4 regions of the Priestia sp. YIM B13489 genome follow, and region 2 is predicted to be linked to each of the others. Evidence: riboswitches for the same ligand, from Rfam matches in the RefSeq annotation. Region 2 holds a riboswitch; each other region holds the start of a gene.
What was found. A riboswitch is a leader RNA that binds a small molecule or an ion and turns the genes downstream of it on or off. The one in region 2 is predicted to bind cyclic di-AMP.

Region 1 (8,551 bases), 130 kb from region 2:
CCGTGAATCAGTCAGATCTTGTTTCAGTTGTAAATAAAGTATCAGCTGCTGTTGTAGGCGTGAACAATATTCAACAGCAAACAAATCCATTTTCTGGAGATACCCAAACCCAAGAAGCAGGAACGGGTTCCGGTGTTATTTTCAAAAAAGAAAATGGAAAAGCATACGTTGTGACCAATAACCACGTTATTGACGGCGCAAGCGAAGTAGAAGTGTCACTTTCAAACGGACAAAAAGAAAAAGCTAAGATTGTCGGAGCTGATGCGCTAACGGATTTAGCGGTGCTTGAGATGTCTGACAAAAATGTTGAACAAGTGGCGAAGTTCGGGAAATCATCGGATTTAGTAGCGGGTGAAACGGTGCTTGCAATCGGAAATCCTCTTGGTGAACAGTTTTCTCGTACGGTCACACAAGGTATCGTGAGCGCAGCAAAACGCTCTGTCCCTATTTCAGAAAATTGGAACGTAGATGCAATTCAAACGGATGCGGCGATTAATCCAGGAAACAGCGGCGGTGCACTTATCAATTCTTCCGGTGAAGTAGTCGGCATCAACAGTATGAAAATTTCAGAAGACAATGTAGAAGGCATCGGCTTTGCTCTTCCAAGTGATGAAGTGCAGCCGACGATTGAACAGCTGATGAAAAATGGGAAAATAACGCGTCCATATATGGGGGTAGGTCTTCAAGATGTAGGTCAGCTTTCAGCTGCAACAAAACAAAACCAGCTAGGCCTAACAAGCGATACGTCTGAAGGAGTTGTCGTAACGACGGTTGAACCATTCTCTTCTGCTTCTGATGCAGGTTTACAATCAAAAGACGTGATTGTTGCCATCGATGGAAACGAAGTCAAAACATCCAGTGATTTACGTCAATATCTATACACAAAACGTAAAGTAGGAGACACGGTAAAATTAGACGTGTATCGAAATGGAAAAAAACAAACTATTTCTCTGAAGCTTTCAGAACAGCAGGATAACAATGGATGAGTTCAACACCGTTAAAGCTGCTGCTAGCAGTATTAACAGCGTTCGGATTTTTAACCGGCTGCGGAGGGAAGCATTCAAACACGATGTTTCCTTCTGTAGAAATTAGTCAGCTATCTTCTATCAAAGAACTGGCAGCGTATGAGGGAGGCAAGGTGACAGGAGCTGAATTCAACCGTTTTTTAGCCGTTGAAGGGTTCTTAAATCCAGATGCTCCTCTAAATGATACAAGCTACCGCAAAGAGTTATTGCGGCAGCTTGTTATGCAAAAAATCTTAATTTCCCATCTAAAGACAAGCGATAAAGTACAAAAACAAGTTGAGGATATGTGGAAGCAAATTAAACGCTCATATGACGAGGATACAAGAAAACAAGGTTATGAAGTGTTAAATATTCGTTCCAGTGATGTAACCAACCAGCTAACGAATCAGTTTAAATTAGAAGAATATTTCCGCAAACAAATTACGTCTGATGAACTAACTGCTTACTATAAACGTATTGAAAACGATCTAACGCGCGTATCTTTTACGCAGCTGGCTTTTTCCACTTTACATGATGCCGCTGCCGCTGCGGCTGAACTGCAAAAGGGAACATCGCTTCAGGACGTTCAAAAAAAATATGCTGAATTCCAGACAGTGAGCAAAATAGAGAATGCTGATAATCTAAAGCTTTCAAGTCTATCTCCTTCTTTTATAGATGTTTTAAAAAAACAGCACATCGGAGAGAGTAGTGAGCCCATTAAAATGGGTAAAGTTTATTATATTCTTATTTTAAAACAAAAAGATAAAAAAACGGAATCAGAAGTCAAAGAAGAAATGATGAAAGAACTTGTTTTGAATCATATCAACCGGTATATCCAGGATCAACTGCCAAGGTTTCACGTGACGTTCAGCCTTAGGTAGTTTCCTTTTATATAGATTGATTGTTTTCAAAAAACAAGCAGGTAAAAGAGCTTTCTATTAATAGAGAGCTCTTTTACATTTTTAAGTAGACAGAAATGTCGGCACCTGATAAAATGAAGTTGTAAAACTTTCATTATTCGGAAAATTTATACCCTCCAGCTTTGGAGGGTTATTTTTTATGCTGTTGGACGAATAAAAGAGGCTGGGACAAAAGTAGTGTAATGGAAAGAAGATCCGAACGATGATTCGTTCGGATTTTTTCGTTACGTTTCAATCACTTTTCATCTTTTAAATGACTCAATAATGCAGGAGCCATCTCTACGTGAGAAAGGGCGATGTGTGAAATCGTTTTGGCATAAGGTGTAATTTCGTTAATAAATTGTTCGAGTATGTGCAGGTGAGGAAGCTGAAGCTTTGTAATAAAGCAGGCTTGCCCGGCGATGCGTTCACAGAATAAAGCGTAGGGATACTGAGAAATAAATCGTTTAAAACGCTCGTGCTCTCCGTTTTTCATCGTTACTTCAATAAAACACGACACGGGCAAATGCAGCTTTTCATAATCAATATCAATCGTATACCCTTTTATAACGCCAAAGCTCTCTAGCTGTCGTACTCGCTCTGCCACCGAAGGAGGAGACAAGTTAATTTGTTTTCCTAGCTCTCGTAAGGAAAGGCGGCTGTTTTGCTGCAGCGCCTGCAAAATCGATAAATCAATTTCATCAATTTTCAATTGAAAACCTTCTTTCTCATTAACGTTTCATTTGATTAGTAATAGTAGATAAGATGTTTTATATGTAATCTGAAATTTCCATTTTTCTTACTATAATAATTAAAAAGGAGTGAGTAAAAAATGGCAAGAGTTTTGTTAGCAAACGAAGAGGGAACAAATTTTGAAAAAGCATTGAATTTAATTCCGCATGTAAAAAGATTGTATGATGAGCTTTACGACACGCTTTGGAACAGCGATATAGTAGAAAAAGAGACTAAGGAAAAAATAAGGCTTTATCTAGCAGGTGTTAACGGCTGTGAGACGTGTATGAGCATGTCATATGTAGGCGATGAGACGCTTAATCAAAAAGTGTTAAGAGAAAAAGAGCTGGAAGAAAAAGATCGCCTGCTGTTTCGATTTATTGATGTATACCGGGTGCGTCCAAGGGAGTTGACGGATGCTGATATGAATCAATTAAAGAAATTTTACAGTGATACGCAGCTGTTAGAGCTTTTAGCTGTTATTAATTTATTTGATCAATTTCACAAAATGATTGTCAGTTTAGATTTATACGATTTTTGCAGCTTGCAGGGCAAGTGAGGTCTTCCCTAAAAATATCTTGACAGACAAAATCCACAGGAGTAAGATAGCTTTCGTGAAGTGAAATGTATCATGAATCGAATCGATTATTCTAAAAAATAGATCATAGACATTTGAATAAAAATCGCTTAATCCATTACGGAGCGGAGGACCCATTATTTACGCACATATTGTGCTCCGGGGTGAATCCTTAAACAGGTAGGGTTACTCTTAAAACCCGAACCCGACAGCTAACTTCGCAAGCGTTTTGAGGGGGAAGAGTGTGAAAAAACACAGGAGCCTTCCTGTGTTTTTTTGCGCTTTTTTTAAGAAAAAGATGTAATTTTTTAGAAAAAGTATAAGCTAAGAGAACACACAGCAGTTGAAGAAAGGAATAAATACATTATGAAAAAACAGTTTGCTGTATTGGGATTAGGTCGTTTTGGAGGCAGTTTGGTTGAAGAGTTTGCTAATCTGGATGTGGATGTGCTCGCTATTGACCGCAATCAGGAGGTAGTAAATAAATTTAGCAACTCAGCTACATATGTTGTGCAGGCGAATGCAATTGATGAAGCTAGCTTAAAGGGGCTAGGTATTCGCAATGTTGATCATGCTCTTATTTCGTTTGGGGATGATATCGAAGCGAGCGTGCTCGCAACGATGCTTTTAAAAGATATGGGCGTTAAGCAAGTATGGGTAAAAGCAGTGAATATGTATCATCAAAAGGTGCTGGAGAAAATAGGAGCGGACAAAGTCATTCATCCTGAGCGCGATATTGCTAAGCGTATTGCTCATCACGTGGTGTCAGAAAAGATCATTGATTACATTGAACTGTCAAAGGATTATAGTATTGTCGAAATTGTGGCCTCTAAGAAACTTCATAATAAAACGCTGTTTGATTTGAACATTCGTGCCAAGTACGGCTGCAACATTATCGGCTTTCAGCGAAAAGACGGGGAAATGGTGATTTCGCCTACCGCGCATGAAATAATTGAACAAGGAGATATGCTGATTGTTATCGGACATAATCGCGATTTGAACCGTTTTGAAGAAGAAGGAGTTTAACTTATGAAAAAACAAATCATTAAACTCACCCCTCCGCAGCTGCTTGTCTCCATTTTTGGCGGAGGAATTATTATAGGTGCTCTTCTATTGATGATGCCTGTTTCTACTACTGAGCCCATCCGGTGGGTAGACGCCCTTTTTACGTCTACTTCCGCGATGACAGTAACCGGCTTAGCCGTCGTAGATACAGGTACGCGTTTTACCGTCATTGGTCAAACGATTATTATGCTGTTAATTCAAATAGGCGGTCTTGGCATTATGTCATTTGCCGTGTTGATTTTTATGATGCTAGGTAAAAAAATTGGATTTAAAGAGCGTATGCTCGTTCAGCAGGCATTAAATCAAACGAGCATCGGCGGAGTTGTCCTGCTAGTTAAAAGACTGTTTATCTTTTCATTTTTAATTGAGTTTGTTGCACTTATCTTTCTAGCGATACGCTGGGTTCCGGAGTTCGGATGGTCTAAGGGGCTGTTCTTTAGCTTGTTTCATTCGATTTCGGCTTTTAATAACGCAGGGTTCGGACTATTATCTGACAGCCTGGTTCAGTATGTAGGAGATCCCATTATTAACATAACGATTTCTTTTTTGTTCATTATCGGTGGATTAGGGTTTACCGTCCTTGCAGATATGTGGGTAAAAAAATCCTATAAAAAGCTAACGCTGCATTCGAAAATTATGATCATCAGCACGTTTGCGATTAACGTGGTTGCCATGCTTTTTATTTTTTTCTTGGAGTACAGCAATCCACATACGCTCGGAAGTTTGTCATTAGGAGACAAAGTGTGGGCATCTTATTTTCAAGCTGTAACGACACGTACAGCAGGTTTTAATAGTATCGATATAGGAAGTTTGCATGATTCCACTATATTTTTAATGGTTATGTTAATGTTTATTGGTGCAGGAAGTGCTTCAACAGGAGGCGGTATCAAACTCACGACGTTTGTGGTGATTATTTTTTCTGTATGGGCATTTTTACGAAGCCGGGAAGATATTGTGCTATTAAAGAGACGACTTCTTCCTCTTCACGTGTTTAAGGCACTAGCCATCACGATGATTTCAATTATGTTTGTATTTGGGGCCATTTTCCTGTTAAATATTTCGGAAAACCTGCCGTTTGTAAAAATTATGTTTGAAGTTGTTTCTGCATTTGGAACAGTAGGTTTATCGATGGGAGCAACTTCTGAACTTTCGTACTTTGGACGCGTGATTATTATCTTTATCATGTTTTTAGGAAAAGTGGGGCCATTAACGCTTGCGTTTTCATTATCTAAGCAAAAGCGTGAAGCCGTTCGTTATCCAAATGAAGATATAATGCTGGGGTAGAAAAATCGCCTTCGATGAGGCGATTTTTTTATATTATTTATACGTTCAAGACATATAAGAGGTTACGCACAAAACAGTTGCGATGAATAAAAAGAAGGCAAAGACAAGAACAATGGGCAATTTAGAATGTCGGCGCATTAAAGGCCCCCCTTTTTTATAGTAAAAAAATCTCTTACTATATATAACGAAAGAAACAAAAATATGATTCACTTTTTTGACGAAATTTGAAGGTTTTTCTCGTTAAAAAAATCCGCACCCCTGTCCTAAACATTTTGCCAAGCTGTTGCATACACTAAAAGCAGATAACAGGAAGTGAGGGATGGTACGTGGGAAAACAAAATTTTGCGTTAATCGTTGTGTTATTTGTTTTACTTGTTATTGTAGGTGCGTCTGGCTTTCGCTTTTAAACGTTAACTTTATTTGCGCATAGCCCCCGTCAAAAAGGGCATACTAGGCGGAAGTAAAAACCAAAAATTTCTTCAATATTGCCGAACAATGAGTTCCTCTACTCATTCATCTAATCGGTATGTAGCCATGCGAAAGCATGGTTTTTTTTGAAATAAGAGGATGAATGATGTTCATCCCCTCTAAAAATTAGTAGTAGCAAGAACATCCTACGATTACTAATAGAATAAATAAAACAACGATAAATGAAAAACCAAAACCGCCTTTTGCGCCCATATGTGTAACCTCCTTTAATAAAATTCTCTATATCCTATGTACTAATTGGGTTAAGTGATTGAGAAATTTGCCTATTTTTTAACGGTAACGATCTTTTGAGAAAAATGAAGAACACTTACTTTTTTCATTTGTGCAGAAATCCTTTATGATAAAGAGGAAAAGGAGGGCAAAGTGGTGGGAATACATGTAGAATACGTCATGAATCAGCTAGAAGAGGGTAAGTGGAAAGAGATCAAACGTGAAATTCAACAAGAAATGAAGAAAAAACCTCAAGCATCTGATTTGTACTGTTACTTAGCAGTTTGTTTAGCAAAGCAAATCGAAGAATCGATTATTTTTGAAAAAATGGTATTAAATTTAGAAATGGACAGAGCTCTTCATCAGGCATTAACATTAAATCCATCTTCAAGCTTGGCGCATTTCGTTCGAGGAATAAAATACCGGGAAACTCCGCTTATGTTTGGAGGGAATTACGAAAAATCGCTGTCTTACTTGCAGCGGGCCCAAGATCTTGGTTTTGAAGGGGTTATGCTGCCGCTCGAACTCGCAAAAACCTATATTCAATTAAAAGAAATGGAAAAAGCGAAAGAACAAATCGCTTATGCCCGGGAAATCAATCCTACTCACGCGGATATTAAAAAAGTCGAAAACATGCTGCAAACAGGACGGTGAATCAAAAGTCCTGTTTTATTTTTGGTTTTTAGGAAACATATGCTGATTTTCATAAAGAATTGCTTTTTATATAACAATAAGAATATTTATAGAAATTTTAAGAAGTGCATGTAAGTCCAACGACTTCTTAACTGCTAGATTTTCTATATTATTAGAGCGTTCAGTCTACATAATTCCAAAAATAGTAAGAAACTATCAGCCTATGGATAAATTGTTAGAAAATATAGATAATTGTAAATGAATAGAGAAAAGTTAAACATGGGACTAACTAAAAAAAGCAAAGGTCTGATTTACTTTGCTTTTTATTTATACACATATGTAAAAAATATCATAATAAACCAATTTATTCTTTGTGAAATCCATCGTTTCAGACGATGTGAAATAATGTATTTGAAGGAGGAGACCCAGGTGAAGGTTATGAAGATGTTGGTTATTGCATTATTTAGTTTAAGTTTAGTTGTCACACCAGCTGCTGCTGAAGTTCCGGGTGTCGACCATTCAATGAAACGAGGTGCTACACAAGGAATTGTAGCGGCATCTCACCCGCTGGCTGCTGAAGCGGGAAGGAAAGTTTTAGCTGAAGGCGGAAATGCTGTGGACGCGGCAGCTGCCATTCAATTATCTCTCAACGTTGTGGAACCGATGATGTCAGGTATCGGCGGCGGCGGCTTTATGATGATTTATGAAAAAAAGAAAGATAAAATTACGATGCTAGACAGCCGTGAAATGGCACCAGCTGATGTCACGCCTAAGCTGTTTTTAGATTCAAAAGGAAAAGTCATCCCTTTCAGTAAGCGTCACATAACAGGAAAAGCAGTTGGAGTTCCTGGTACGCTAAAAGGAGTAGAAACAGCCCTTAAAGATTATGGAACAATGGACTTATCAGATGTTATTAAACCAGCTATTGCTCAAGCAGAACAAGGAATCAAAGTAAATTGGTCGATGGCTCAGTACATTGATGAAAATGTGGACAAGCTTGAAAGATACCAAACGGCCGGTAATGTATTCGTGCCGAATGGCAAGCCGTTAAAAGAAGGAGATAAGCTTGTTCAGCCGGATCTTGCTAAAACATTAAAGCTTATTCAAAAAGAAGGATCAGACGCTCTTTATAAAGGAGAAATTGGAAAAGCGCTTGTTAAAGAAGTTCAAAAACGCGATGGAAGCATGACCATGGATGATTTGAAAAATTACGTTGTAAAAGAACGTGAGCCGGTTAAAACAACTTACCGAGGCTACGATGTGGTTAGTGCGGCTCCTCCTAGCTCCGGCGGATTAACCGTTCAGCAGATTTTAAAGCTAATGGAAGGTTATGATGTAGAAAAAATGGGTTCCAATACGCCTCAGTATTTGCAGCATTTAACGGAAGCGATGCACTTAGCTTTCGCGGATCGCGCGGCGTATATGGCAGATGAAGACTTTTACGAAGTGCCGAAAAAAGGACTGTTAGATGAAGATTATATTAAAGAACGTCGTAAATTAATTAATCCAAACAAAGCAACGCCTAACGTCAAAGAAGGAGACCCTTGGAAATATGAAGGAAAAGAAAATCCAAATAAAGCAACAGTAAAGGAAGAAAATCCAATCGGCCAAACGACTCATTTCTCTGTTGTAGACAAATGGGGAAACATGGTTTCTTA
Region 2 (8,551 bases):
CTTATTGTACGACCGAAATTAGTATAGAAAAAAGGAGTGAGAGCATGCGCGATTTTTATGCTCGGATGCTACGGTTAATTATGTTAAGTTTTTTACTGCTGCTACTTTTAATTCAATTTACAGAGCGCTCTACTTCATTTATTCACATTACCCCCGCGCTAAATAAAGTAACCGAGCGAATTGAGCTGATTACCTATGATCAATAAATGTATGTTTTCTGCGTTTCGATATGTACTTGTTCTTTATGCTATCTGCTTTACATTTTTATTTGTTAGTACATTTCCAAGTCTATTTGGTTTCACCGTGACCGTTCAAGAAACGGATTATCACCATCTGCATCGCGGAGATATAGTTGTCTTTAGAGACGAATCATCTTCTTCAAAGAATGAACTTGTACTGGCCCATAATCAAGAGCTTGATGTACTGGTTACAGCTCAAAGAGATTCTTTGCCTGCTTCTTTTAAAGTGATTGGAAGCTACGCATACCATCTCCCGTATATAGGGGGCATTATTGGATTTATGAAAGAGTTTACTACGTTACTGGTAATGGGAAGTATTTTACTTTTGTTGTTTTCGTATACGCTGCAGCCCAAAAGGCGAATATGGCGTAAGAGAAAGTAAAAAATGGGCGAATGCACATACAGGACAATCAACTAATGCATATAAAGTACAGTGTACGAAATGAATAAAAAAAACAAGAGGAGAGATTGCTATGTATAACTACGATTGTTACGACCCATGCCATCACGGAGGCTATCACCACCTATATGATACTTGCCACTATCCAATTAGCTATCCAATTGGCGGTTATCATCATTGCGGAACGGGTCAGTCATTTGCATTAATTGTTGTGCTATTTATTTTATTAATCATCATTGGCTGCACCTGTTTTTGCTGATTAGGCCTCATTTGCTCGCATGTGCGAGCTTTTTATAACAGATAGAAAAGGACAAACTTGCATATAAATTGTTTAAATAATAAAAAAATTTTGCCAAATCAACATTTACCATATTATACTATAGCTAGTAACTCAATAAGCGAAGGTGAATATATGGAAAAGGAAAAAGTATTTCAACAGCTATTTTCAATGTCATTTACACCAATGCTCGTAATGAATATGGATGGAGATATTCAAATTTTAAATGAAGCGTGCTGCCACCTTTTTAAAACGACGGAAGAACGACTTCTTTCCTGTAATGTATTTGAAGAGCCAAATCGCTTTTTTATTGAAAAGCATGAAGTGGAACCGTTAAGAAAGCAAGAGGAAGAAGTTGTTTTACTTAAGAAAAAAGTAGATCAGCAGTTTCCGATGCACATCCATATTCAGCGCACGGAAGGGGATATTCCGCTCTTAGTTGTTCAGTGGAAAGAGTTTTCCTCAAGTATTGAAAAACAAGAGGAAGTCATTCGAAAAATGAAGCAATATAAGCAGTTTGTCCAGCAAAGTCAAGATGCATTTATTGTAACAAGAGAAGGCAGAATTCAATATTTGAATCCTGCTGGTGTTAAACTTCTTGGCGGCGAGAAAAAAGAAGAGTATATCGGGCGTCCTTGGCTTCATTTTATTCACCCCGAACATTTAGAAATCGTAAAAGAACGAATGGTTCAGCTGATGAATGGAATGTCCGTGAGGCCGCGTGTTGATGTGAAACTATTGACTAAAAAAGGAGTTGTCATTATTGAATCTTCGGCAACCAAAATTAAGTTTGAAGGACAGGATGCCATTCAGTATATTATTCGCGACGTAACGGATCGAAAAAAATATGATGAAATGGCAAGCAAATCTGAAAAGCTTACAATGGTGAGCAAGTTAGCGGCAGGAGTAGCACATGAAATTCGTAATCCAATGACGGCGATTAAAGGGTTTATTCAGCTGTTAAAAGCATCGAAACAGTACAACGAAGAATACAATGATATTATGCTTGAAGAATTGAATCGCGTCGAATCCATTATTCAAGAATTTTTAACGCTGGCCAAGCCTAAAATTGAAAATTCATACCACCCCAAAAGTCTCAATCAAATCATACGTCATGTGACATTACTATTAGATACACACGCCAATTATAAAAACTGTCGTATTATTAATGAGATTAGTGATGAGATTACAATCTTTTGTGAAGAAAATGCGCTTAAACAAGTTTTTATTAATTTAATTCAAAATGCGCTTGAGTCAATGAGCAAAGGTACAGTTAAAGTCACCGTTGAGAAAAGAAATGAATACGGCATGGTCATTATCGAGGATGAAGGCTGTGGAATTGATGAGCAATCTTTAGCTCGGCTAGGTGAGCCATTTTATTCCACTAAACAAACAGGAACGGGGCTAGGGTTAATGATTAGCTACCGAATAATCGAACAGCATCAAGGGCATATTTCATTTGCGAGTAAAGTAGGAGTAGGAACAAAAGTAGAAATTGCTCTTCCGTACATTAAAGAACCAGTGAACATTTCATAGCGCTTGCTATTCGTTCACTGGTTTTTATTTGTTCGGAATAAAAGCGAATGTTTTTTAAATATTTTATTTTAATGTTCGTGTATATTGTTGACTAAAGGATTTTTTTTTGATATATTATCAAATGGCTAGAAAATAACCGAATGATAATAAAAAAAGAAAATTCGGTCAATAACTTTTATCTTTTACCCAAAGAAAAAAGATGATGGGAGAATGTACAATGAACTCAAATTATGATGTTATTGTGGTAGGGGCAGGACCCGCTGGGATTTTTACTTGCTATGAGTTAACGTTAAAATTACCGGAAGCAACTATTTTATTAATCGATAAAGGACACGATATCTATCGACGTAATTGTCCGATTCTTCAGAAAAAAATTGAAAAATGTCCGCCTGCGGTTGGCAAAAAAGAGTTTGCTGGCTGTTTGCCGGCTTGTTCTATTACAAATGGTTTTGGTGGAGCCGGCGCATATTCAGACGGGAAATTTAATATCACCAGTGAATTTGGAGGTTGGATGACGGATTATCTATCTGAATCACAGGTGGTAGATTTAATTAAATATGTGGATGAAATTAATTTAAAACACGGAGCAACCGATACGATTACGGATCCGTTAACTGATAAAGTTCGTGAAATTGAAAAACGCGGATACGCAGCAGGATTAAAGCTATTGCGTGCCCAGGTGCGTCATTTAGGAACAGAGCAAAATTTGGAAATTTTAAAAAGCATTTATGAATACTTAAAAGAAAAAATTGATATGCAGTATAAAACGGAAGTAGCCGATTTAATAACAGAAAAAGAAGACGGTCAGCATATCGTGCGCGGTATCGAATTGAAGAATGGTGAAAGAATTACGGCTGATAAAGTGGTTGTTTCACCAGGTCGAGACGGCTCGAAGTGGATGAGCGACTTACTAAAAAAACGTCGTTTGAAAATGATTAACAATCAAGTGGACATCGGCGTTCGAGTCGAAACATCCAACGTTGTTATGGAAGAAATCAACAAGCACTTGTACGAAGGGAAATTCATTTACAATACGTCTGTAGGTACAAGAGTCAGAACGTTCTGCAGCAATCCTTCAGGACATGTGGTAGTAGAGAATCATTCAGGTATTATGTTAGCAAATGGACACGCATACAAAGATCCGAAGCTTGGAAGTCAAAATACGAACTTTGCGCTGCTTGTTTCTCATAAATTTTCGGATCCATTTGATCAGCCGAACGAATATGCGCACGAAGTATCAAGATTAGCTAATATGCTGTCAAACGGGGGCTTAGTTGTTCAAAAGTATGGAGATATTTTAAAGGGCCGTCGTTCAACAGCGACTCGAATTAAAGAAGGCTTTTTAGAACCAACGTTAAAAGAAGCTGTACCTGGTGACTTGGGCTTAGTGCTTCCTTATAATACGATGAAAAGCTTAATTGAAATGACAGAAGCACTGGATCATGTAACGCCTGGGTTAGCATCTGAACATACGCTATTTTACGGTGTGGAAGCGAAATTTTACTCCGCCCGTCCGAAGTTAAACGATAAGTTTGAAACTGAAATTTCTGGTTTATACGTGGGAGGAGACGGAGCTGGTATTACGCGAGGGCTCGCGCAGGCAAGTGCGTGCGGTGTGTGGGTAGCGCGTGACATTGTTGAAAAATTAAAGAATCGCAAAGCAAGTTCTGAACCTGTTACTGTATAAAAAAAGAGGCCGTCACGGCCTCTTTTTTTTATGTGTCAAATAACGAGAGCGACTAAGTAAAAAGTAAAGAACTTGTACCGCTCCAACTCCGATAGTTTTATATGATAATTACCCGCTCTTTTTTTAAAAGTATGACAGAATCCATCCTTCTATCGTGAACAGAATTAAATACAATAAGGCGAATTGATAATGTCCATTTCTTTGCATCAATAAATTCAGTGAAATTTTAGGGAGGGTATATCAAGCAATACAAGGATAAAATCAACAGTTGAAAAGAGTTATTTTTTGATGAGTAAAATATTTATGAAAGCAATAAAGTACACGGATATTAGAATAATTATGCAAATTTATGAATGGGAGTTAATGAGAAGAAAGTTCACTTTGCAAACTATTTTTTGAATTAATTTTTTATCCATTAGATTGTAAGTCTTGTTAAATAAGTATTTGTGGTTTATTGAAATATAATGTAAAAATTTTAAAATATAACAATTATCAACTTTTTATGATAAAATCATGCATTATTTTTGAATAAAAACTTGACAGAAACATATAAAATGAATTTTAATTAAAGTAACAATTATTATCATGCAAAAATATTAAAGAAAATTATTTGCTTAATCTCTTTTGTTTTATAAGAGAACGGGGGACCCATATTTGTGCGTAATGTACTTGGGGTGAATCTTGAATGAATCAAGTAGGGTAACTCACGTACCCGAATCCGACAGCTAACTCCGTAAGCATTCAGTGAGGGAATAACAGGTCTATGACACCATGATATTCTCATGGTTTTTTGTATAGCTAAAAATATTCCTAAACTATTAATCTGAAAATTTTTAATATATTGTATATTTTGAGTGTTATCGTTCTCAATGCATGGTAAAATAAGTATAGTAGTTAGAATCATTCTAATATAATTTATTTACGGGAGGTAAATCTATGAAGCTATCGACAAAGATCATTATCGCGCTAATTGCTGGTGCTATTGTAGGAGTGTTAATTAACGCTTTTGCTCCAAGTGCTTTTGCTCCGCTGGACAAGTACTTGTTTACACCGCTTGGCCAAATTTTCTTAAGCTTAATTAAAATGCTTGTTGTACCAATTGTGTTTTTCTCTATCACGTTAGGTGTAGCAGGGTTAGGAGATCCTAAAAAACTAGGAAGAATCGGGGCCAAAACAGTTTCGTACTTCCTAGTGACAACAACCGTTGCTATTGTAATTGGTTTATTATTAGCATTTGTTATTAAACCAGGAACATTTGGATCTTTTGATACAAAAAACGCTTCTTTTGAAGCCGAAAAAGCACCGCCGGTTGGAGAAACATTCTTAAATATGATTCCAGTCAATCCAATTCAAGCGATGGCTGAAGGGAATATGCTTCAACTTATCGTTTTCTCTATCTTTATCGGTTTTGGTATAACGATGCTTGGAAGTAAAACAAAAGGGCTTTACAATTTACTTGAGCAAGGCAATGAATTGATGATGTACCTTGTGAATCTAGTGATGAAGTTTGCTCCTTACGGAACATTTGGGCTTCTTGCAACAGCGGTCGGAAGTCAAGGCTGGCAGGCAATTAAAGCGATGGGGCTGTACATGATTGTAGTCGTGCTCGCACTGTTTATCCATTCGATCGTAACATATGGGGGATCAGTCGCTCTTATGGCCAGACGTAACCCAATTGAATTCTTTAAAGGTTTTGCTCCTGCGATGACAGTTGGATTCAGTACATCAAGCAGTAATGCAACGCTTCCGATTTCAATGAATGTGGCTCAAAAAAATCTTCGTGTCCCGGAGTCCATCAGCAGTTTTGTTCAGCCGTTAGGTGCTACCATTAACATGGATGGAACGGCAATTATGCAAGGTGTAGCGACTATTTTTATTGCACAAGTATACGGCGTTGACCTGTCGCTGGGTGCTCTTGTGACGGTTGTATTGACAGCGGTGCTTGCTAGTATTGGTACAGCAGGTGTGCCTGGAGTTGGTCTCATTATGCTAGCAATGGTATTGAGTTCGGTTGGTCTGCCTGTAGCAGGTATCGGATTGATTATTGGAATTGATCGCTTGCTTGACATGCTTCGTACATCTGTAAATATTACGGGAGACGCTGCGTGTGCCGTTATTGTGGCTGAGTCAGAAGCAAAGCGTATCGATAAATCTGTAACGCAATCAGCTTAATAAGCGTAAAAGCTCTAGCTATATGCTAGGGCTTTTTTTATTGGCAAGAAACTCTTCGTTTCAGCATACAGTTTAATAAGAGTGTATGTTTGAAAGGAGAGTGCGGAAATGAATAAAACTCATGTAATAAAGCCGCTGCTCGACGACGACTACCCAGTTATTTCATATGGAAAAGGAATTTATTTGTACGACCAAGATGGAAAAAGGTACATAGATGCTTCGTCGGGGGCAGTTACAGCAAGTATTGGACACGGCGTAAAAGAAATTATTGATGCGATGACCGATCAGGCACAGAAAGTTGCGTTTGTATATCGGTCGCAGTTTACAAGTGATCCAACAGAAGCCTTAGCTAAGAAACTATGTGAATTAAGCAGCAATCATTTCCAGTGGAGCTTTTTTGTTAACAGCGGGACAGAAGCGACTGAAACGGCTATGAAAACGGCAATTCAGCATTTTCAAGAGCAAGGAAAGCCAACCAAAACAAAGGTTTTGTCACGCTGGATGAGCTATCACGGTATTACAATAGGAGCTCTGTCTATGTCAGGGCACGTTGGAAGACGAAAACGCTTCTCGTCTTTGCTTGAAGATTATCCTTCGGTTTCGCCTCCTTATTGCTATCGGTGTCCATTTCATCAAACCTATCCATCTTGTAATCTTGCTTGTGCACGCGAATTGGAAACAGTTATCAAACGAACCGGCCCTGAACATATTGCTGCTTTTATTACAGAGCCCATTGTAGGAGCAGCCGGAGCAGCGCTTACACCTCCTCCCGGTTATTATGAAGTGATAAGAGAAATTTGCGATAAATATGATGTGTTATGGATTGCGGATGAAGTCATGACTGGAGTTGGGCGTACAGGCGTGATGTTTGCGTATGAGCACTGGGGAGTTAAACCAGACATCATGACGCTTGGAAAAGGAGTGGGAGCAGGATATACACCAATAGCCGTTACGTTAGCTAGCAGCAAAACGATTGAACCTATCATGAACGGATCCAAATTAATTATGAGCGGACATACGCTAAGCGCTAATCCGCTGTCATCCGCTGTAGGGATAGCTGTTTTAACCTATATTGAAAAGCATGATCTTGTTCAAGAAGCAGCGCTGAAAGGAGACTATTTAGTAGGGGAATTGAAGAAGCTTCAACTTCTTTACCCTATCATTGGTGATATACGTGGCAAAGGCTTACTAGTTGGTCTTGAGCTTGTGCAAAATCCAAAGACGAAGGAGCCTTTTTCATCTTCGGAAAATATGACGGCACGCGTAATAAGTAAAGCCCAAAAAAATGGTCTTCTCCTTTATCCTTCACAAGCAGGAACAGACGGAGTAGAAGGAGACGGTATTATTATTGCGCCACCATTTACGATTACTCATCGTCAGCTTGATGAAGCGGTCGATCTGCTTTCGAAAACATTGCATGAAGTGCAAAATGAAAAACAGAGAAATGAGGTGAAATGAGTGACAAAGGTCGAAAACTCATTTCAAAAGATCACAACTGTGGAACAAGCGATTGAATACGTGGATCATGCGGCTACGTTGATGATAGGAGGATTTGGAGGAGTAGGCAGCCCGCCTTCTCTCATTGATGGTCTGATTGAAAGCGGAAAATCAAATTTTACATTGATATGTAATGATTCAGGCTTTCCTCATATTGGTGCGGGAAAATTGGTAAGCCAAGGAAGAATTCAAAAGCTGATTGCTTCTCATATTGGGTCGAACCCAGTGGCTGGAACGCTGATGACAGAAGAAAAGCTGGAAGTTGAGTTTTCTCCTCAAGGAACGCTTGCTGAACGGATTCGAGCGGGAGGAGTTGGACTCGGAGGAGTACTGATTGATGTAGGAATAGAAAATGACATTATTCAATTTGGAAAAGAAAAAGTGGAAGTAGACGGCAAGACATTTTTAGTGGAAAAGCCGCTCACAGCCGACGTTGCTTTTGTGTATGCAAAAAAAGCAGATCCATTCGGCAACTTGCTTTATGATAAAAGCGCTCGAAACACTAATCCGTTAATGGCAATGGCAGGTCGTATAACTATCGCTGAAGTGGATGAAATTGTTCCTCTTGGGGACATTGACCCAGAGAACGTGATGACGTCAGGTGTATTTGTGGATTATATTGTCCCTTCGAAAGGAGTGAATTGGAAATGGGTTTGGGAATAGATATTCGTCATCGTATTGCAAAACGTGCTGCGGCTGAAATTCAAAACGGCATGATTGTTAATTTAGGGATTGGCATTCCT
Region 3 (6,693 bases), 2.2 Mb from region 2:
ACATAATGATTTAGTCATTTTTTCACACTAAAGAAAAATAGTCTAGATGATTCATTTTTAGCTAAGGACCCGGAATTTATACCGAACATAGCGACTGCTTTTTAAAACAAATAAAAGCTGATATCTTGTTTTTTGGTTATAGCATGTAAGGTTTTTATTACAAATTATTAAAGATTCTTATCTTTTTGCAAATACACATTGTATTTCATAGTTTTAACAATTATGATAAAAAAGCAAGTGTCAAAATAGGAAAATAGTTGAGCATGGAAAACGAAGCGATAAGCTTATTAATTTGAAAGAAAGGCAAGGTATATAGCTTTATGTGGGAAATTATTGTAGCAATCATTTTAGGGATTGTAGAAGGTTTAACAGAGTTTGCTCCTGTTTCGTCAACTGGGCATATGATTATTGTGGATGACCTGTGGTTAAATTCAAAAGAATTATTTTCATCTCCCGTAGCTAATACATTTAAAATTGTTATTCAGCTAGGGTCGATCTTAGCAGTAGTAGTTATTTTTAAAGATCGTTTCATTAATTTATTAGGATTGGGAAAAAAGCCAGCCGCTCCAATTGGACCGACAAATCGCTTGAATTTAATGCAAGTAATTGTTGGTCTGTTACCCGCAGGAGTGTTAGGACTTTTGTTTGATGATTATATTGATGAACATTTGTTTTCTTTAAATACGGTGCTAATTGGCTTAGTAGTCGGAGCTGTATTAATGATTCTAGCAGATTTGTTTGGACCTAAACGTCCGCGTGTAGAGACGGTGGACCAAATGTCTTATGGACAAGCACTGGGTATAGGACTGTTTCAATGTATTGCTCTTTGGCCAGGTTTTTCTCGTTCAGGCTCAACGATTTCAGGAGGGGTTCTTCTTGGAATGAGCCATAAGGCAGCGGCAGATTTTACATTTATTATGGCAGTGCCAATCATGGCAGGAGCAAGTGGACTTTCATTGGTTAAAAACTGGCAGTATTTCACATCAGATGCACTACCGTTTTTTATTGCTGGTTTTATCAGCGCCTTTATTTTTGCGCTGGTGTCTATTCGCTTTTTCCTGAAATTAATTAATCGTATCAAATTAGTACCATTTGCACTATATCGAATTGTGTTAGCAGCTATTCTATATTTTGTATTTTTATAAAATAAACATGCGTGTTCTTTAGTCCCTTAAACTTCTAATAGAGACTCAAAGAGCAAGAAAAAGCTATTGCAACATTGCAATAGCTTTTTTGTATAAATATATATTATCGCCTTTTGAAAGCGTTTTATAAACATGGGTATTGACAAAACGTGTCGAAAAATAGTAAATTAATATTTGTGCAGTATAAAGTTAAGTAAAAGTAAGACTTCTGTTTAGTTTTATTGACTGTAAAAAACGTATGACAACGTATAGATCGTTTTAATTTTATAAAAACTGAATAATAAGCTTAATCGTATAGAGCGGGGGAATCATTATCGGCAGTAAAGCTGCCTTGGGGTGAATCCTTACAAAAGGTAGGAAACTCTCAATTCCGAATCCGACAGTTAACCCCGTTTGCTTTATTGAGAGAAAGAGCCCAAAATAGCGTAAGTAAAAGGCTGTTCTTTCTTAAGAATAGTCTTTTTTTGTTTTTTCAGAAAAGTATATACAAATGTCATACATCTTTGGGGAGGTACATCTATGAAAAAAATTCGTTTTGGTTTGGCTACGCAGATTTTTACCGGATTAATCCTCGGTGTTCTTGTAGGGGTAATTTGGTTTAACGATCCGCGTGTAGTAACATACCTACAGCCGCTAGGAGACCTATTTTTAAGGTTAATTAAGATGATTGTTATTCCAATTGTTATCTCAAGCTTAGTCGTTGGAGTTGCAGGAGCAGGGAGCGGCAAACAGGTTGGAAAGCTCGGCGTTAAAACCATTCTCTATTTTGAAATTATTACGACTTTTGCAATTATAATCGGTGTATTGGTTGCTAATATTTTTCATCCTGGGCAAGGTGTAGACATTCATTCAGCACAGAAGAGTGATATTTCACAATATGTTGAAACATCCAAACAGCAAGAAGGAAAGTCAGTGGCTGAAACTTTCTTACACATTGTTCCAACAAACTTTTTCCAGTCAATTGTTGAAGGAGATATGCTAGCAATTATCTTCTTTACAGTGTTATTTGCACTAGGAGTAGCGGCAATTGGGGAAAGAGGAAAGCCAGTTGTACAATTCTTCGACGGCGTTTCTCACGCAATGTTTCACGTGGTAAACCTTGTAATGAAAGTGGCGCCAATTGGTGTATTTGCTTTAATTGGTGTAACAGTTTCAAAATTCGGCTTAGAGTCACTCCTTTCATTAGGAAAGCTTGTTATCTTAGTTTACTTAGCGTTAATTTTCTTCCTACTTGTTGTATTAGGAGGAATCGCGAAATGGGCAGGAATTAACATTTTCCACTTATTCCGCTATATGAAAGATGAACTGTTGTTAGCATACAGTACATCTAGTTCTGAGACAGTTCTTCCGCGAATTATGGAAAAACTTGAAAAGATGGGCTGTCCAAAAGCTATCGTATCGTTCGTTGTACCAATTGGTTATACATTTAACCTAGATGGTTCCGTTCTTTATCAAGCGATTGCAGCGTTATTCTTAGCGCAGGTGTACGGTATTGATTTAACGATCGTTCAACAGCTGACGCTCATTCTGGTATTGATGGTTACATCTAAAGGAATGGCTGCCGTGCCAGGAACATCATTTGTTGTATTACTGGCTACTCTTGGAACAATCGGGGTTCCGGCAGAAGGATTAGCCTTCATTGCTGGAGTAGACAGAATCATGGATATGGCACGTACGGTTGTTAACTTAGTAGGAAACACACTAGCAGCAATTGTGATGTCTAAATCTGAAGGCAAATTTGACCCTAAAAAAGGTACAGAGGTCATGAGAGCCGGCTAATTTATAAATTAAAAAGCTACTTATTCTATTCAAAAAATTAGAATAAGTAGCTTTTTTCATAATAATTCCTTTATTATTATGGAAATTGACCCTATAATATGTAACATCAGGTATAAATATATTCAAATTTTATTCTTACATAAAAGCAGTCACTGGTTCCTTTCTTTATCAATAAATATAGAGATAGCTTAGCTAGTTGGGGGATAGTAGAGTATGTGGAAAAAGCGAATATGGGTCATCGCCTCGATAGTAATCGTATGTTTGTTAATCCCTTACAGTTTACCGATTGTGTTTGCTTTATTAACAGCATTAGCGCTTGAGGGTATTGTTCAAAAATTGCATCAATCTTTTAAAATGAAGAGAGTCTATGCAGTGCTTATGACCTTCATTTTATATGTTGTTTCGCTCATACTTATTGGATTTTTTATTGTTCGGACAATCGTTACGCAAGTGGTTGCTCTTTCAAAAATAGCGCCTTCCTTTGTAAAAGAAATCTATGAAACCGCGATTTATCCAACTATTATTAAGTGGAAATACTATTCAAACGCTCTTCCTACAGAAGTGATTTCTTCTATCGAGCGCACGCTTGAAAAAACCGTAAATTCATTAGATTCTCTATTAAAAAGTACCGTGGAAATCATCATTAGCTTTGCTGCTACTGTTCCTGGGTTTCTATTAGAGTTTCTTATTTATTTAGTAGCGCTTGTATTTATCAGCCTTGAGCTGCCTGCTATTAAAAATAAAATTAAGTCATTTTTAACAGAAGAAACGAAATATAAGCTACAAGTTGTCATCACTCAGCTTATCCAAGCGGGGGTTGGTTTTATTAAGGCACAAATTATCTTAAGTGTCATGACGTTTGTAATGGCTTATGTAGGGCTTTGGCTATTAGATGTTCCGTATACCGCGCTGCTTAGCTTATTAATTGTAATTGTCGATATCTTACCAATCCTTGGGACAGGCTCGGTGCTCGTTCCATGGGGGATTTTTGCTCTTACGCAAGGGCATGACTCATTAGCAATCGGCTTATTTATTCTATTTGGAGTCATTACGGTAGTAAGACGTGTAGTAGAACCAAAAGTATTTTCTACAAATATGGGTATTTCACCTTTGGCTGCATTAGTTAGTTTGTACATTGGATTTAAACTTTTAGGCTTTGTCGGATTATTTTTAGGACCGGCTTTAGTTATTTTATACGATGCTCTTCGTAAAGTAGGTATTATTCAAATTAACTTTAAACTATAAAAGCGCTGGATAAAACTAGCGCTTTTTTTTATTGAAACTTTTGTAGTACGTAATACGTAAAGAGGGAAAGGAAAAAACTATGCCGCGTTGGTTTTTATCTATCAATCGGCTAAATTATAGTTTTGCAGTCTTAGATTTAATGACATGAGGAGGAGAATTTTTGTTAGAGTCGGTTTTACTTTCTTTAATTGAAGCGCTAAAACAGCTCTCTTCTTTTGGCGTAATTCTAGCATTAACGTTTGAGTTTGTCCCGGCAGAGCTTGTTTTACCTTTAGTAGGGTATTGGGTGTACCAAGGTGATATGAACTTGTATCTGGCTATTCTTGCAGGTACAGTAGGCGGTGTTTGTGGACCGTTGACTCTTTATGCACTGGGACGTTACGGTGGACGACCGCTGGTTTTAAAATATGGAAAATACTTTTTGGTGAAAGAAAAAGAAATTGACGCCGCCGATCGCTTTTTTAATAAGTACGGCAGCGGGGTTGCTTTTTTTGGACGCTTTATTCCAGGAGTGCGCACGGCTATCTCTTTTCCGTGCGGGATGGCAAAAATGAATGTATGGCTGTTTTCTATTTATACATTTGTGGCGATGCTTCCAGTAACGGCTATTTACGTATATTTAGGATATAAGTTAGGACCTAAGTGGAAAGAGGTGGGGCCGATTGTGTCTCAATATATGCAGCCTATTGGAATCGGAATTGTTGTTTTAATTGCACTGTTTTTTATCATTAAATATGTGCGGAATAAACAAGTAGGGCAGAGCTGATAAATCGAGGAAAAGAGTGAGGATATGTCAGAGTATGAGCAGTTAAGAGTAGAGTTACGAAAAATTGAAAAGTGGGAGAAAGACCAAAAAGGACTTTTTTTCTGGGAGCGGCTGGCTCGTTTGCCTTTTTCAGCTTTAGATAAAGTAACGCCAAAGTTCATTCATCAAAAAATAGAAAAATTATTAGATGAAATTGCTAAGTATGTTGATAATGGAGGCCAGTATTTAGCTAATACGTCTGCCACGCTAGAAAAAGCATCAGCACAATTACAAGAAAAGAAACAGCTTTCGATAGAGGATATTCAGCATTTATCTCTGCAAGAAATGGATGAATTGGCAGAGCATTTTATTGAAGTCCGAAAAAAGAATGCACAGCTTCAAGGAGCTACAACCGGTATAGGCGGGATTTTCACACTAGCTATTGATGTTCCTTTTGTATTAGGGCTTACACTTAAGACACTGCAAGAAGTGGCTGTTTCTTATGGTTACGACCCCACTGAGCAAGAGGAACGAATTTTCATGGTCAAATGCATGCAGTTTTCGTCTTCTGACATTGTAGGGAAACGTGCGATTTTAGAAGAATTAGCAAGCGGAAATCGAACGCAGAGCTTGCAGCAGCTGCAAGGGTGGAGAGAAGTGTTTCTAACCTACAGGGACAACTTGGGCTGGAAAAAGCTGTTCCAAATGATTCCTATAGCAGGAATAGTATTTGGAGCGTATATTAACAAACAAGCAATTAGCGATATAGGGGAAGTTGGAATGATGCTTTATCGTAAAAGACGTATTTTGGAAAAAGTCTCACAATCGCAAAAATAAAAAGAGACTGGTACGAAAGTATTTTAGTTGAAGAAAAATCCGAACGAGTTTGATTCTTGGTTGAGAATCAAATACGTTCGGATTTTTCCATTGGTATAGTAAATGTAGCTTTCATGTGTTAAGTCTATTTCCTTAATCAAAATGAAAAGTAGGAATGGTAATAGTATTTTTTCGTCTGGCAATCAGTAAATAAATAATTCCGATTATACTCCATACAATACCGATAAATAAGGATGTTTTTTCTAAGTTAAGCCACATAAAAAATAAAAATAAGCTGCCGAGTAAAGGCATAAGTACATATGAAATATATCCACTGAGAGATCGTTTGTTTTGTTGAATAAAATAATGGATAAAAACCGCTATGTTCACTGAACTGAACGCAATTAAAGCACCAAAATTAATTAAAGAGGTAGCTTTTTCAAGAGACAGACCTAGTGAAATTAAAGAGAGGCCACCAATAATCACTACGTTCCAAACAGGCGTCTTTGTTTTAGGGTGAATATAGCCAAAAATTCCCCGAGGCAGATAACCATCTTTCCCAATTGCATAGAGAAGTCTTGATGCACTCATATGTGAGACAAGTCCAGAAGCAATAGTTGAAGTCAAGGCCGCTGCTACAAAAATAGATTGAAAAAGCTGGCCGCCAATTTTATAAGCGATCTCCGCTGATGCACCTTCTAAATCATGAAACAAAGAGGCTGAAGGGAAAAGAAGCTGCGCAGAGTAAGAAACCGTGATAAATAAGGCGCCTCCCGTACACGCAATAATAAGAATCCCTTTAGGAATGGTTTTCTCAGGCTTAAGTGTTTCTTCGGCCATAGTGGTTACAGCATCAAATCCTAAAAAAGAAAAGCATAAAATAGCTGCTCCGTTTAATAACAGAGATATAGAGGCCGATTCACTTATAAACGGTTTAAATGATAGCTCTTGGCCTTGAGTTGT
Region 4 (8,551 bases), on a different contig from region 2:
CAGCAGTAACAAATCCTACTGTAAACTCTTATAAGCGTCTAGTGCCTGGATATGAGGCTCCTTGTTACGTTGCATGGTCTGCTCGCAACCGTAGCCCATTAATCCGTATCCCAGCTTCTCGCGGCGTAGGAACTCGTGTTGAGGTACGTAGCGTAGACCCAGCTGCTAACCCATATTTAGCAATGGCTGTTCTATTAAAAGCTGGTTTAGATGGAATCAAGAACAACCTTGAAGCTCCAAAACCTATCGATCGTAATATCTATGTAATGACAAAAGAAGAGCGTATTGAAGAAGGTATCGTAGATTTACCTGCAACATTAGCTCAAGCTTTAGATAGCTTCCAATCAAACGAAGTTATGGTTTCTGCATTAGGTGAACACTTAGCAGAGCACTTCGTTGAAGCGAAAGAAATCGAATGGGATATGTTCCGTACACAAGTTCATCCTTGGGAACGTGACCAATACATGAGCCAATATTAATTCCTAAAAGTCCGAGAGATCGTTTATACGTTCTCTCGGACTTTTTTTGTTTTTCAAAATGAATAACATTGCGCATATTAAATATCGAACTAAGCTGTTCATAAAACAAGTATAGCTGCCTGTCGTACAATTTACGGGAGGCTTTTTTATGGTTTTGTTAGATACAGGAAAGAATTTGGTTATAAGAATTAAAAAGGATAAGCTTTTTGTCTCATTGAATCTATATGTAAAAGTAGTGTATAACAGATAGAGAGATTGTTTATGTGTTCACTCTGCACTTCAGTATAACTTCAAAGAATTTTCAGCCAGTCGTAGTATCATTAGAAAATACTGTTGGAGAGGAATGGAATGAAAATGCAAGAAGGAAATTTTTTTAAAGGTTTAGTAATAGGCATATTAATAAGCATTCCAATTTGGATTATTCTCATTGTTATAGGCGTTCTGCTTTTTAAATAGGCCCGTTCTCATAATAGAATAGACAAAACTTTCCTTTTAGTGTATACTTCAAATGAAAATGATAATTATTATCATTTAATCAACGAATCAACACTCTGCATATAGCTATCACTCCTTGAGAGCTATCCCTATTTAATATTCTGTCTACAACGCAGAATAAACCGCTGCCTTTGAGTAGCGGTTCTTTTTTTAGTAATTTTCTACTTAGTAGGCTAGTATACGTAGCACTTTTTTCCCTCATACATATGTTAACAATAAGGAGGGACAAGTAATATGAAAAAAATCTATCTAGATGCAGGACATGGTGGGGCAGATGCAGGAGCAGTTGGAGCGAACGGACTGTATGAAAAAAACTTAGTTTTAAAAATTCAACAATATTTAATAAGCTATTTAAATAGCACCTACAGTGACTTTACGATTAAAACCACTCGTACCACAGATACTTTTTTATCGTTATCTCAGCGCGCTTCTCAAGCTAATTCGTGGGGAGCAGATGTATTTATGTCTATTCACGTAAATGCCGGTGGAGGAACAGGATATGAAGATTATGTTTATAGAAGCGCTAGCAATGCCAGTAAAACGTTTCAATCAATTGTCCACGGCCAAGTACAGCCAACGCTGCTGTCGTATAATCATCCGAATCGCGGTCGAAAATCAGCCAATTATGCGGTGCTTCGCTTAACAAATATGCCCGCAGTACTAACTGAAATAGCCTTTATTGATAACCGCACCGATGCAGCACTTCTCCAAAACGAAGCTTTTTTAAAAAGCATGGGTGAATCGTATGCAAAAGGAATTGCCGTATATTTAAATTTACCTCGTCGTGCAGTTCCAAACCCCAATCCAACACCAACTCCGAATCCATCACCTTCTGAACCAGGTACAAAAACGTATACGATCAAGCAAGGAGATACGCTTTACAGTATTGCACAGAAGTACAACATAACAGTACAAGCGCTTCAAGAAGCGAATACAGGGCTTTCTGATCCTTTAACACTACAGGTTGGAAAAACAATTGTTATTCCTTCAGGGACTTCACCAAACCCATCTCCAACACCGTCACCAACTCCACCTTCGGAACAATATCCACTTCCAAATGGAATTTTAAAACAAGGTGATTCTGGAGAAGCCGTGAAGCAGCTTCAAAAAGCATTAAACGCGGTGAATTTTAAAGTAGGTTCAGTAGACGGAATATATGGAGTTCAAACGAAAGATGCAGTCAGACGTTTTCAGCTTGTGTATCTTCCTTATGATGTGGATGGCATTTATGGTCCTCAAACGAAAAACAAGCTAGCAGCCGTTTTAAAAGCAAAAAGTTAAAGCAAAAAGGTCTTCTGTAAGCGGGCAGAAGACCTTTTGTTTTTCTGTTAAAAGCGCCTTAAGCACTATTTTATGGTTTGCGTAAAATAATGCTTTACAAACCATTTGTACGGGAGTATATTATCTAAGAACAAAGGATAGTTATGAAAGAAACATGTTATCGATCATACCCTTTAACCGAAAATTATATTGACCTGTTATCGCTTAATTCGTCAGAAGTGGGGGACCCAAATTTGTGCATTGTCACTTGGGGTGAATCCTTTTTTAAAGGTAGGGCTACTCTCATAGCCCGAATCCGACAGCTAACCCCATAAGCGTTTTGGAGAGGAGGTTTAAGCTGTGTAAAAACGCTGAGAACCCTTAGTGTTTTTTTTGTGCGCTTTTTTAACATAAAAAGGTATTTTTTAGGAGTAATATCACTTATTCGTGAACTTGTAACGGAGCTTAGCAATGAACAGTAAATAGTAGCTAAGCAATCATCGGAGGGAAATTACGTGAACTATTCAGTTCTCAAACGATTATTGATTGGAAAGCCGCTTAAAACAAAAGAGTTAGGCGATCAAAAGCTTAGTAAGCTTAAAGCGCTGGCTATTTTATCATCAGATGCCTTATCTTCAGTGGCTTATGGAACAGAACAAATTTTGATTGTACTTGCAACAGTCGGCGTTCTTGCCTATTGGTATTCGATTCCAATTGCGCTTGGGGTATTGGTTCTGCTCACGGCTTTAATTCTTTCGTATCGTCAAATTATTTATGCGTATCCGCAAGGCGGAGGAGCTTATATTGTTTCGAAAACCAATTTAGGAGAAAATCCTGGGCTTATAGCTGGAGGATCACTGTTGGTGGATTATATTTTAACAGTTGCTGTGAGCGTTTCAGCAGGAACCGATGCTTTAACTTCGGCTTTTCCAACGCTGCATCATTACAATGTAGTAATTGCGTGTTTGCTGGTGATTTTTATTACCGTCTTAAATTTACGTGGTGTAACAGAATCCGCTTCTGTATTAGCTTATCCGGTTTATTTATTTGTTATTGCTCTTATTTTGTTAATAGCGGTAGGCTTGTTTAAAATAGCGACAGGTCAAGTTTCACCTGAGCTTCATCCCTCTCTCGGTACAGTAGTGCCAGGTATTAGTTTGTTTTTATTATTAAAAGCTTTTTCGTCAGGCTGTTCAGCATTAACAGGTGTAGAAGCTATTTCAAATGCAGTGCCTAACTTTAAAGAGCCAGGTGCAAAAAATGCTGTTCATACATTAATGCTGATGGGCGGTATTTTAGCCGTTTTATTTTCTGGCATCACGTTTTTAGCTTATTGGCTTGGCATTTCTCCAAAAGCAGATGAAACGGTTGTATCACAAATTGCATCGAGTGTGTTTGGGCGAAATGGATTTTATTATTTTATTCAAGGCACAACAGCTCTAATTCTAGTGCTAGCGGCGAATACGGGCTTTTCAGCTTTCCCTTTGCTGGCTGTCAACTTATCGTCTGATAAATACATGCCAAGAATGTTTCAAATTCGTGGCGATCGACTAGGCTATTCAAATGGAATTGTGACCCTTGGAATTGCTTCTATTGTCTTAATTGTAGCTTTTAAAGGAGCGACTGAACAATTAATTCCTCTTTATGCAGTCGGGGTGTTTATTCCATTTACGCTTTCTCAAACAGGCATGATTGTCAAATGGCTTAGAGAAAAGCCGGCCGGTTGGCAAGGGAAGCTAACCATTAACTTAATTGGTGCCCTCATTACCTTAACTGTGCTAATTATTTTGTTTACAACGAAGTTTTCACAAGTATGGTCCGTGCTCATTTTCTTACCGGTTATTGTCTATATTTTTCATCGCATTCATACGCATTATGAAGCGGTAGGAGAGCAGCTTCGCATTAAGCAAGGAGAAAAGATTGGAAAGCTTGAAGGAAGTGTGGTCATTGTTCCTGTAGCAGGAATGACAAAGGTAGTAGAAAATTCATTAAATTATGCAAGAACGATTGGCGATACCGTTATTGCAGTGCATGTAGCCTTTGATCGAGAAAGCGAAAAGAGAATGGAAGAGAAGTGGGAGAAGTGGCAGCCTGATATTCGTATTGTTACGTTTCATTCTCAATACCGCAGCTTAGTGCGGCCGCTGTTTCGATTCATCGATATGGCTGAGGAAAAAGCCCGGGAAAATAATATGGCTATTACGGTCGTTATTCCGCAATTCATTACGAAAAAAAGCTGGCAAAATATCCTTCACAATCAGTCCAGTCTGCTGTTAAAAGCACATTTGCTTTACCGTAAAAATGTAATTGTTACAACTGTACCGTACCGTTTTAAAAAATAATGAAACATGACTAAAAACCTCCAACTTGTATGTTGGAGGTTTTTAATTTTTAAATTCACATACACTAACCGTAATCGAATCTCATCAAAGGCGCAAACGGAGGGATTGTATGAGTGAATTAATTAAATTGTTGCGAAAGGGAAATAAATCGGCCATCATGGCCGCTGTAGTTAATACCATTATCTCTATCATTAAAGGAATTGCTTTCGCTTTAACAGGGAATGTAGCAATGTTTGCTGAAACGATGCACAGCTTAGGAGATGCAGCTAATCAGTTTTTTGTCTTTATAGGTTCGGCATTAAGTAAAAAAGCCCCGACCAAAAGATTTCCAAATGGTTTCGGCCGATTGGTTAATCTCGTTCTATTAGGAGCGGTTCTTGTAGTAGGGATTATGGCGTTTGAAACGATTAAAGAAGGATATCACCACATTCTTCATCCCACGAAGTCTTCAGGCTTTATTTTAAATATTGCAGTACTTGGCATCTCGGTGTTACTTGAGATGTTTGTCCTATTTAAGGCGATGAAAGAAATTTTGCACGATGTCGGAATGAATACCGCAGAGGTCAATGTTTTTACGCAAAGCTTTGTTCATTTAAAGAAAGCAAAGCCGGCAACCAAGCTGGTCTTTATGGAAGATCTGGTAGCTACTGGAGGAGGCGTATTGGCGTTAATAGCCGTTTTCATTTCACGGTTTACACCTTTTCACCAAGCTGAAGGAATTGCTTCTATTTTGATTGGGCTTATGATGTTTTTTGTAGTAGGACGAGTATTTTTAGATAATGCTGCTGGAGCGCTAGGTGAAGCAGATAAAGAAATGGAAATAAAAATTGGCGCGATTGTCATGCAAGATGTACAAGTGCGTGATATTCAAACGTTAATGGTGATGAAAGAAGGAGAAGAGCTTCACGTTGAATTAAAAGTAGAAATTGATCCTTCTTTAACAGTGGCAGAAGCTGATGATATTAAAGATCGTCTGGAAAATCGTATTTTACAGGAAAAAGGAGTAACGGATGTCATTATTGAATTTGATGAAGATGATGGAATTCCGGACTGGGCGCCAAGTGATTTACAGCTTCAAAAAGAATAAAAAGAAGAGGTTAGGACAAAATTATTTTAATTGAAGAAGATCCGAACGATGAATCGAGGTTCTTGACGGAGAATCCAATTCGTTCGGATTTTTTCATTGGTATGGTGAACGTAGGTTTCGTGTTTTTAGTTGCTTTTAGAGGTTGATTGGAGGGCAAGGCTCACCGCCCGCGGAAAGCGAAGTCTTGCACGGAAGTCAACAGCGGTGTAACAAGCAATCCCTACTAGCTTATTTATTCCATTTGTTCCCCTATAGATTCGCTTGATTTAGTTATGTCTCAATCTCTTCTTTTTTATCATGTGTTTTCTGATGCGAACAGCTTTTATGTTTTAAACCGATCTTTTAATAAATTCCATAGGGAACTCACTCCGAGACTAATGCTGATCAGAATTCCTGATAGAGCTACTATTAAAGCGATATATTCAAAGATAGAAAACTGCTTCATACTATCCCAATTGATGTTTCCCTTTAGTTTGCTAATAACTAAATTCATTCCGTAAATACCGGAAAGAACCGTGTAAATCGTTAAAATTAATAATAAGTAATTGTGACGCTTAGCTGCGATTTTCTCTTGATTTTGGTACAAAGTACCAAGAGTTTCTTTGACTTCTTGATAAAGAGAATTGATATGGAAGATTTTTTTAAAGAGCTCAGAAAACTCTTGACCTTCTGTGCGAGAGCTAATTTCTAAAAATAAATATTTACCTGAGAACACGGTAATAGAGCGGATTAGTCGTTCAATGCCCTCTGAATTTTTATGAAACGTGAGCTGAGAATACTCATAAGATAGTTTTAGCAACACGATTTTATAGAAAAAATGTAAAAATAAATTATAGTAATGCTGGCCAAATAGATGATTCATCAAAAGCTGATCCGTTTTAGAGTCTGTCGATTTAGAAATACATGAAAACACATGGTCTGTTATGACGTAATAGGTTTCAGGAGCCCATCTGGAATACACGTGTTTAGTATTATACGTTTTAATATACTCATGATTGTGTGCAGAAATAAACGCTTTCCCGTCAGGCATATAGCTATTTAGCTGTCCAGTACGAAATAAAGTTGTGGAATTAATCTCTTGCTCTTGATTTACCGTTACATAACTTAACACAAACATCCGTTCATCGATAAAATAAGGAAGGCTCCCCACATGCTGTTTACGTGTGGCTTCTTTCTTGATGTGTTTGTTCAAAAATGGCGCGAGCTGTGAAAAAATATAATCTTGTACTTTGCTATAGCGGTGGTGTTCATAGGTAATGGTGGATCCATGCTCTTCAGCAAGCTTCGGTTCTAATACACGAAAATGATTCATGAACTCTAAAATATCATCATAGGTGTAATGATTATGGCTCATCTCAGTGCGAATGGTCATGACGCCAATTTCAAAAGGACATAAAAAAACATCCACAGACAGCACGTTGCTAGACACGGTGGTGGAGGAAGTGTGTAACGTAATGGCATGGTCTATTTTTTTTGAAAATCGAAGCAACCCTTCTTTTTCGCACGAGTCAGGGAATAGAATGCATTCAATGTAAGGAAGAAAATATTGATCCAGGCTATCATGAGATACGTAATATTGTTCTCCGTAGTATTCTTTTTCTAAATGTTTGTTTTGAATGGAGAAAAACTCGAACAAATTTGCTTTCAGCGCATGAACAAGCTGCTCTTTATTTTTTCGGTCAAAGGAAAAAGGAAAAAGAAACATGTTCATTGCTTTGGTAGGTACAATGGTTTGAAATGGTTCTGTTTTCCTTGGTGTATTGGTCATAAACTACATCCTTCTTATGGTCGGTTGTATTTCCTTGTAAGAGTCGAGGAAATGCAGGTAGAAAGTAAAAGGTAAAACAAGCTTTATAAAAACCGTTCTACCTGCCTGCAATGATTCAACGTATCATTTATAATATGCCAATTTTTTTAGAAAACAAACGTAAAAAAAACCAACTAACATCATCATTAGTTGGTTTTACATACAGTGTCTGATTAGTGAATCGTGCGATATACACCAGTTACTTTTCCTAAAATCGTTACGTGGCGAAGAATAATAGGCGCCATCGTTGAATTTTCAGGCTGTAAACGAACGAAATTTTCTTCTTTAAAGAAACGTTTTACCGTTGCTTCGTTGTCTTCGGTCATAGCGACCACAATATCTCCATTATTAGCTGTTTGCTGCTGACGTACGATTACCATATCGCCATCTAGAATACCTGCTTCAATCATACTTTCTCCCATAATTTCAAGCATAAATACATGATCATCTGGAGAAACGAATTTATCTGGAAGAGGGAAATATTCTTCCACATTTTCAACAGCTGTTATAGGCAGACCCGCTGTTACTTTACCGATAACAGGAACATTAATGACATTGCTTTTAGGGATGTTTACTTCGTCTAGTTGAAGAACTTCGATTGCTCTTGGTTTTGTCGGATCTCTGCGAATTAACCCTTTGCTTTCTAAACGAGCTAAATGCCCGTGTACAGTGGAGCTAGAGGCTAATCCTACCGCTTCCCCAATCTCACGAACAGAAGGCGGATAACCTTTTAATTTTACTTCATGCTTAATAAAATCTAGTATGTCTTGTTGACGTTTTGATAGCTTCATATTTTTCACCTCGATTTTAGCTATTCTTTAGGTGAATTATACCACGTGATGTGTCAATATACAAACATAAGTTCGAAGAATTCCATTGACAGAAACAAATGTTCTCAATAAAATAAGAACATATATTCTGACAGGGGGATCATAATATGCAACAATTCTTACATTCTATGAAACATTACGCTATTTTTTTTGCAGTTATCGCTGCACTTACATATGTATTGACGCTGGTTTTAGGAGCGGATAAAGTAGATTTAGACAAATATTCAACGGTTACTATTACAAAAGGAGAT

Region 1: it holds a riboswitch for cyclic di-AMP, as region 2 does, so the genes downstream of both, ACFX4W_RS25235 (potassium channel family protein) here and ACFX4W_RS25895 (dicarboxylate/amino acid:cation symporter) in region 2, are expected to answer to the same signal.
Region 3: it holds a riboswitch for cyclic di-AMP, as region 2 does, so the genes downstream of both, ACFX4W_RS14380 (glutamate/proton symporter GltT) here and ACFX4W_RS25895 (dicarboxylate/amino acid:cation symporter) in region 2, are expected to answer to the same signal.
Region 4: it holds a riboswitch for cyclic di-AMP, as region 2 does, so the genes downstream of both, ACFX4W_RS04030 (APC family permease) here and ACFX4W_RS25895 (dicarboxylate/amino acid:cation symporter) in region 2, are expected to answer to the same signal.

What each region holds. Positions count from the first base shown of each region.
Region 1 covers NZ_JBHZOQ010000053.1:3,753,850-3,762,400, reverse strand. Annotated here, with positions in the region: gene ACFX4W_RS25255 (S1C family serine protease) at 1-986, shown strand, start outside; gene ACFX4W_RS25250 (peptidyl-prolyl cis-trans isomerase) at 983-1,885, shown strand; gene ACFX4W_RS25245 (Lrp/AsnC family transcriptional regulator) at 2,160-2,615, opposite strand; gene ACFX4W_RS25240 (carboxymuconolactone decarboxylase family protein) at 2,736-3,194, shown strand; cyclic di-AMP (ydaO/yuaA leader) riboswitch at 3,310-3,454, shown strand; gene ACFX4W_RS25235 (potassium channel family protein) at 3,579-4,238, shown strand; gene ACFX4W_RS25230 (TrkH family potassium uptake protein) at 4,242-5,561, shown strand; gene ACFX4W_RS25225 (YjcZ family sporulation protein) at 5,888-5,968, shown strand; gene ACFX4W_RS25220 (YjcZ family sporulation protein) at 6,156-6,242, opposite strand; gene ACFX4W_RS25215 (tetratricopeptide repeat protein) at 6,417-6,914, shown strand; gene ggt (gamma-glutamyltransferase) at 7,323-8,551, shown strand, end outside.
Region 2 covers NZ_JBHZOQ010000053.1:3,879,678-3,888,228, reverse strand. Annotated here, with positions in the region: gene ACFX4W_RS25920 (hypothetical protein) at 45-206, shown strand; gene ACFX4W_RS25915 (hypothetical protein) at 196-621, shown strand; gene ACFX4W_RS25910 (YjcZ family sporulation protein) at 713-898, shown strand; gene ACFX4W_RS25905 (ATP-binding protein) at 1,052-2,452, shown strand; gene ACFX4W_RS25900 (NAD(P)/FAD-dependent oxidoreductase) at 2,670-4,139, shown strand; cyclic di-AMP (ydaO/yuaA leader) riboswitch at 4,741-4,895, shown strand; gene ACFX4W_RS25895 (dicarboxylate/amino acid:cation symporter) at 5,076-6,311, shown strand; gene ACFX4W_RS25890 (aspartate aminotransferase family protein) at 6,420-7,769, shown strand; gene ACFX4W_RS25885 (CoA transferase subunit A) at 7,770-8,471, shown strand; gene ACFX4W_RS25880 (3-oxoacid CoA-transferase subunit B) at 8,456-8,551, shown strand, end outside.
Region 3 covers NZ_JBHZOQ010000053.1:1,659,194-1,665,886, reverse strand. Annotated here, with positions in the region: gene ACFX4W_RS14385 (undecaprenyl-diphosphate phosphatase) at 321-1,145, shown strand; cyclic di-AMP (ydaO/yuaA leader) riboswitch at 1,419-1,558, shown strand; gene ACFX4W_RS14380 (glutamate/proton symporter GltT) at 1,665-2,924, shown strand; gene ytvI (sporulation integral membrane protein YtvI) at 3,138-4,169, shown strand; gene ACFX4W_RS14370 (DedA family protein) at 4,330-4,935, shown strand; gene ACFX4W_RS14365 (EcsC family protein) at 4,960-5,751, shown strand; gene ACFX4W_RS14360 (APC family permease) at 5,884-6,693, opposite strand, start outside.
Region 4 covers NZ_JBHZOQ010000036.1:420,554-429,104, reverse strand. Annotated here, with positions in the region: gene glnA (type I glutamate--ammonia ligase) at 1-479, shown strand, start outside; gene ACFX4W_RS04035 (N-acetylmuramoyl-L-alanine amidase) at 1,209-2,255, shown strand; cyclic di-AMP (ydaO/yuaA leader) riboswitch at 2,447-2,587, shown strand; gene ACFX4W_RS04030 (APC family permease) at 2,750-4,576, shown strand; gene ACFX4W_RS04025 (cation diffusion facilitator family transporter) at 4,686-5,663, shown strand; gene ACFX4W_RS04020 (magnesium transporter CorA family protein) at 5,986-7,431, opposite strand; gene lexA (transcriptional repressor LexA) at 7,644-8,261, opposite strand; gene yneA (cell division suppressor protein YneA) at 8,408-8,551, shown strand, end outside.